DNA from 2 places in the Enterobacter huaxiensis genome. Region 2 is predicted to be linked to the other one. Evidence: predicted binding sites of a transcription regulator. Region 2 holds the regulator's gene; the other holds the start of a gene.

Region 1 (3,414 bases), 1.3 Mb from region 2:
TTCTCATCAAAGAAGGTTGTGTAGTTCACGCCTGCGCCAATATACGGGCGGACCTTGCTGCTGGAATCACCAAAGTACCACTGCGCCATCAGCGTTGGCGGTAAATGGTGCACCGTGGCGATGTCTCCGGTCGGCCCTAAGCCAACGCGGTGACGGAAAGGCGTGGCCGCAAGAAGCTCGACGCCAACGTTATCCGTTGCCATGTAGGTGAAAGTCAAGCCCAGCTGGGTATTGTTGCTGACGTTAAAACCGCCCATTCCCAGCACGCTGTCTGAGCCTTCCGTTGGACGCGCCGTTGCCGAACCGGCACGAATAAAGAATTCGCCTGCTTCATGCGCGTACGCGCCGCCAGAGAGACTGCTTAAGACAAGGGCTGCCACCGCTAATTTTTTCATATCCGCTCCATCGTTGTGGTTTTAATAGCGGAGGTGAATATACCTACAAATAAGTAATAAGTGATCTAACCTGGATCACATTAAAACCAGTAACTTAACATTTATTGATCCAGATTAATTTTTACGAACGTTGACTCAACGCGAATCTTGATGCGCTCATGAATTGCTGGATTACTCCTGCTTTACAAAGATATGCTTTTCCATACAAGCCTTGATGCTGCCACCAGCGTCCTATCCGGTGTACAATTGCCGGCTAATTAACACCTGCAATACTCAAGGAGAGTGCATGTCTATCACGGCGAAGTCTGTCTACCGTGACACGGGAAATTTTTTCCGCAATCAGTTCATTACCTTTTTACTGATCGCGTTGTTGTGCGCCTTTATTACGGTGGTGCTGGGTCATGCGTTCTCACCCAGTGATGAACAGATAGCCAGCCTGAGCCAGGGGGATCATCTTGCAGGCAGCGTAGGTTTGTTTGACCTTGTGCAGAACATGACGCCGGAGCAGCAGCAAATCCTGTTGCGGGCATCCGCTGCGTCCACGTTTTCGGGTCTGATCGGGAATGCGGTTCTGGCGGGCGGTGTCCTGCTGATGATTCAGCTGGTTTCAGCAGGACAACGTATCAGTGCTCTTCGTGCGATTGGTGCCAGCGCCCCCGTCTTACCCAAACTGTTTATCCTCATCTTCCTGACCACTCTGCTGGTTCAGATGGGGATTATGCTGGTCGTGGTACCGGGCGTGTTACTGGCCATCGTGCTCTCTTTCGCCCCAATCATGGTTGTGCAGGACAAAATGGGTATTTTTACCGCCATGCGCAGCAGCATGAGGCTGGCGTGGGCGAATATGCGTCTGGTGGCACCGGCCGTTATCGGCTGGCTTCTTGCCAAAACGCTGCTGCTGTTATTTGCACCGAATTTCGCTGTATTAACGCCAAACGTCGGCGCGGTCGTTGCCAATACGCTGAGCAACCTGATTTCAGCAGTTCTGCTGGTCTACTTGTTCCGCCTGTATATGTTAATTCGTCAGTAACTGGGATCGCAGAATGAAGCAGTTTCTTGATTTTTTACCGCTGGTCGTCTTTTTCGCGTTTTACAAGCTGTATGACATTTATGCCGGAACGACGGCGCTGATTATCGCTACCGCCATCGTGCTGATCTACAGCTGGGTTCGTTATCGCAAAGTTGAAAAAATGGCGCTGATCACGTTCCTTATGGTCGCCGTCTTTGGTGGCCTGACGTTGTTTTTCCACAACGATGAGTTCATCAAGTGGAAGGTCACGGTGATTTATGCGCTGTTTGCGGGCGCATTGCTGATCAGCCAGTGGGTGATGAAAAAGCCGCTGATCCAGCGCATGCTGGGTAAAGAGCTGACGCTGCCGCAGGAGGTCTGGTCCCGTCTGAATATCGCCTGGGCTGTGTTCTTTATCCTCTGTGGCCTGGCCAATATCTACATCGCTTTCTGGCTGCCGCAGAATATTTGGGTCAATTTTAAAGTCTTCGGTCTCACGGCGCTGACGCTTATCTTCACGCTGTTAAGTGGCGTCTATATCTACCGACACATGCCTCAGGACGATAAAAACTGATGTTCCTGGCCAGATCGCGGCACGGTCTGGCCTTCTCCTCTTTCCTTTCACAATCTAAACCGTCTTCTTCAACAATGTCTGAATCATGAAGATTTTGTGGAGATTGCTGTCACTTTATTGTAATGAGAATCACTATCATTAATATTCTTCATCGCATTTTTAACAAATGGAAATGAGTTGATGAACAATATAATAAGATTTGCCCCCGCTTCACTTACGTTGGCCATTCTTACGGCATTAAGCCATGGCGCGCACGCAGCAGATGATACCCTCGCCGAGGGTGAAACCATGGTCGTTCAGGCGACTGCCGAAGAAGCGCTGAAGCAACAGCCCGGGGTTTCCATCATCACGGCAAAGGACATTGAGAAAGATCCACTGGTTAACGACCTGTCAGAAATTATTCGCAAAATGCCCGGGGTTAACCTCACCGGTAACAGCGCGACGGGCAGCCGTGGTAATAACCGTCAGATAGACATTCGCGGCATGGGACCGGAGAATACCCTGATTCTGATTGACGGTGTTCCGGTAACCTCCCGCAACTCGGTACGCTACAGCTGGCGCGGCGAGCGCGATAGCCGCGGTGATACGAACTGGGTACCGCCAGAAATGGTCGAGCGCATTGAGGTGCTTCGTGGGCCTGCAGCCGCCCGCTATGGTTCGGGCGCTGCCGGGGGCGTCGTCAACATTATTACTAAACGCCCGACCACAGACTGGCACGGCTCGCTCTCCCTTTACACCAATCAGCCCGAAAATGACAAAGAGGGGGCGACCAGGCGCGCAAATTTTGATATCAACGGGCCGTTAGCAGGCGATGCGCTGACCATGCGCCTGTACGGGAACATCAATAAAACCGACGCGGACGCTCAGGATATCAACACGGCACAAAATGGCTCCTATGCCGCCGGGCGCGAAGGCGTACGCAATAAAGACATCAACGCCCTGCTCTCCTGGAAACTCACACCGCTGCAGATTATCGATTTTGATTACGGCTACAGCCGCCAGGGCAACATCTATGCAGGCGATACCCAGTACAGCAACGGCAACCTTAGCCCCAATGGCGTCGTCTCGTCCCTGTATGGGCACGAAACCAACCGCATGTACCGCCAGAGCTATGGCCTGACCCACAACGGGATCTGGGACTGGGGCCAGTCAAAGGTCGGCGTCTATTATGAGAAGACCAATAATACCCGCCTGGAGGAAGGCTCAACGGGCAAAGTTGAGGGGATGATCAATAGCGACAAGTACAACACCAGCCGGCTCGAGTCATACCGTACAACCGGAGAGCTGAACATTCCGCTGTTCTGGCTGGTTGAACAGACTCTGACGGTCGGAGCAGAGTGGAACCGCGATGAGCTTAATGACCCTGCCTCCATGCAGGCGACAAACGTCTCCGGGGAAGTGATTAACGGCGTTCCAGGCACGGCGTCCGAGCGCAA
Region 2 (3,414 bases):
TTACCAGAACGATAAAAAGACCAAAGTGGACTATCTCCACTCTCTGGGCGCGAAGTATGACTTCAAAAACGACCTGGTGCTTGAAGCCGCTTTTGGTCAGGCGGAAGGGTATATTGACCAGTACTTTGCAAAAGCCAGCTACAAATTTGATGTTGCGGGCAGCCCGCTGAGCACCAGCTATCAGTTCTACGGTACCCGTGATAAAGCGAGCAATGGCACCGTCAACGATATCTATGACGGCACCGCATGGCTGCAGGCGCTGACCTTCGGCTACAAAGTGGGCCAGGTTGATCTGCGTCTTGAAGGGACATGGGTGAAGGCGGAAGGGCAGCAGGGTTACTTCCTGCAGCGTATGACGCCAACCTATGCATCGTCCAACGGTCGTCTGGATATCTGGTGGGATAACCGCTCTGACTTCAACGCCGACGGCGAAAAAGCGCTCTTCTTCGGCGCGATGTACGACCTCAAAAACTGGAACCTGCCTGGCTGGGCGGTGGGGGCATCTTACGCTTATGCCTGGGACGCGAAGCCTGCTGATATGGCCACTCCGGACGCATACTACGATCCAAACTACCGTCTGAAAGAGTCCTCTTACAGCCTGGATGCGATCTACACCCTGCAGGATGGGCGCGCGAAAGGCACGATGTTTAAACTGCACTTCACGCAGTATGACAACCACTCTGACATTCCGAGCTATGCGGGCGGTTACGGCAACATCTTCCAGGATGAACGTGACGTGAAATTCATGGTTATCGCACCATTCACCATCTTCTGATGAACGCACCGGCGGGCTGAGTCCCGCCGGTATGGAGACTGCACATGATGAAAAAAATTGTAATCGTCGCGTTGCTGGCATCAGGGCTGGTGGCGTGTGCTCAGACACAGGCGCCGAAAGAGGACACCCGTCTGAAGGAGGCGTATAGCGCCTGCATCAATACTGCGGAAGGTTCGCCGGAGAAAATCGAGGCCTGTCAGAGCGTGCTTAACGTGCTGAAGAAAGAGAAAGCGCACGAGCAGTTCGCGACGCAGGAAAACGTCCGCGTGATGGATTACCAGGCCTGCATTCAGGCGCGTAAAACCGGTAACGATCAGGAAGTGGCGAAGCGTTGCGACCAGATTTGGAAAGAAATTCGAAGCAATAACAGTAATTAATTCGCTGTTATTATGCCCGGTGGCGCTGCGCTTACCGGTCCTACAAAGGTGTCATAGCCCGTAGGCCCGGCAAGCGCAGCGCCACCGGGCTTTTTAACGCAAAAAAAAAGCCAACCTAATGGCTGGCTCAGAGTATAAACACGAACTTACTTCGCGTCGTGCGCGTGGTCGTTTTCGCGGCAGTCGCCTTCAGCGCAGTGACCATACAGGTACAGGCTGTGATTGGTCAGGCGGATGCCGTGACGGGCAGCGATTTCACGCTGGCGTGATTCGATGGAATCATCGCTAAATTCAATGACCTTGCCACAGTCGAGGCAGATCAGGTGATCGTGGTGATGCTGCTGGGTCAGTTCGAAAACAGACTTACCGCCTTCGAAATTATGACGGGTCACAATGCCCGCGTCATCGAACTGGTTCAGCACGCGATACACGGTTGCCAGCCCAATCTCTTCGCCCATGTCGATAAGACGCTTATAAAGGTCTTCCGCACTGACATGGTGATTGTCTGGTCCCTGAAGCACTTCAAGGATTTTTAACCGAGGAAGCGTTACTTTCAGGCCAGCCTTCTTTAATGCGGTATTGTTGTCAGTCATGCGGAATCTGTCCTGTTGCTAAACGATTCACTTCTAATGAAGAAGTGACAGAAAATGCACTTGGGATAATGCGTCTCATTATAGAACTGCCATGGCTAAATGAAAACTGCAAGTCTCAAGCAAAGTATGCTTATAAAAACGTGGTATCACCAACAAACTTGTTCGATGGCACCCACTTTTTACCAGGGGGATATTGTACAGGTCTGAGCGAAAAAGTTAAAAGTTTGTAGCAATTAATTTAATCGGTTTTACCTGGAAAATGGGCGCAACCAAGGCTGCGCCGCAGGGCCATCAGGCGTTCAGAATGTCGTCCAGATTCAGCTCTTCGCGAACCTGCTTAACCCATTTTTCAACGCGCTCAGCGGTGAGTTCCGGCTGACGATCTTCATCGATAGCCAGGCCCACGAAGTGATCGTCATCCGCCAGGCCTTTGGACGCTTCAAAGTGATAACCCGCCGTTGGCCAGTGGCCCACGATAGCAGCACCGCGTGGCTCGATGATGTCGCGGATGGTGCCCAGTGCGTCACAGAAGTACTCTGCGTAGTCTTCCTGATCGCCACAGCCAAACAGCGCAACCAGCTTGCCGTTGAAGTCCACCTCTTCCAGCGTCGGGAAGAAATCGTCCCAGTCACACTGGGCTTCACCGTAGTACCAGGTTGGGATACCCAGCAGCAGGATGTCATAGCCTTCGAGGTCTTCTTTGCTGCTCTTGGCGATGTCGTGCACATCGGCAACGTCTTTACCGAGCTGTTTTTGAATGTTTTTTGCGATATTTTCGGTATTGCCGGTATCACTGCCGAAGAAAATGCCGATGATTGCCATGAGTAAAATAACCTCTTGAAACTTAATGGTATGGTGGCGCAATTTGTCCACGGATAAGGGCAATAATAGCAGAACAGACAACCCTGCGGAAACAGCTATCACGCAGGACTGCACTCTGTGCTACATGAAAAGGGTAATAAAGGGGATTTTCAGACTTATGCCTTGCTGCGCAAAGCCTCGAGTTGAGCGATCAGTATCTCTTCGATCAGTTCGCTGCGGCTGATGTTGCGCGCCTCTGCCAGCTCATTTAGTGCATCGACAGCATCGGCGTTCAGCTTCAGTTCGACACGCTTAAGTCCACGAGTTTTATCGCGTTTAAGCTGGTTGCGTTTATTGATACGCAGCTGTTCATCGCGTGAAAGCGGATTCGTCTTGGGTCTTCCCGGGCGACGCTCATTCGCGAACAGATCTAGTGTCGTACGGTCCGTTTGTTCTTTGGCCATAATTCTGAGACTTCGGGGGAAACACGCCGCCCTGCTAAAGCCCGGGCGATAAGCGCGCCATCATACATCAGCGAAAACGGCGCGCCAACGACTGGAAGCCCATCGCCGTCCAGTCGCTGTCTTTTTAATCAATTCGCAGTATCAGTGAGATAGCGACGGATAGCGCGCAGAACAGCGTCCGGTTTTTCCGCGTGAACCCAGTGCCCGGCACCTGCAATGACATGGGCTCGAGCCTGCGGGAATTGCGCCAGCAGCGTGTCGCGATAAGCGTCGGTGACGTAAGGGGAGTTTCCGCCACGAATAAAGAGGGTAGGGTGCGGCCAGGCGGGAACAGCTTCCCAGCCCACAATATGAGAATACTGATCCCACAGGACCGGCACGTTAAAGCGCCACTCTCCGTCGAC

Evidence for each region. The regulator Fur, encoded in region 2, represses iron uptake genes when iron is present. The targets are predictions, from matches to a motif close to ATAATAATGAGAACNACTATCAA.
Region 1: the regulator Fur is predicted to act here: its motif matches at 2,095-2,117, upstream of D5067_RS10165 (TonB-dependent siderophore receptor).

What each region holds. Positions count from the first base shown of each region.
Region 1 is NZ_CP043342.1:2,129,990-2,133,403, reverse strand. It holds gene ompW (outer membrane protein OmpW) at 1-395, opposite strand, end outside; partial or broken gene D5067_RS10180 (YkgJ family cysteine cluster protein) at 564-656, shown strand; gene D5067_RS10175 (YciC family protein) at 682-1,425, shown strand; gene D5067_RS10170 (septation protein A) at 1,439-1,978, shown strand; gene D5067_RS10165 (TonB-dependent siderophore receptor) at 2,159-3,414, shown strand, end outside.
Region 2 is NZ_CP043342.1:3,407,046-3,410,459, reverse strand. It holds gene chiP (chitoporin ChiP) at 1-775, shown strand, start outside; gene chiQ (ChiQ/YbfN family lipoprotein) at 823-1,152, shown strand; gene fur (ferric iron uptake transcriptional regulator) at 1,299-1,745, opposite strand; gene fldA (flavodoxin FldA) at 2,037-2,567, opposite strand; gene ybfE (LexA regulated protein) at 2,723-3,010, opposite strand; gene ybfF (esterase) at 3,139-3,414, opposite strand, start outside.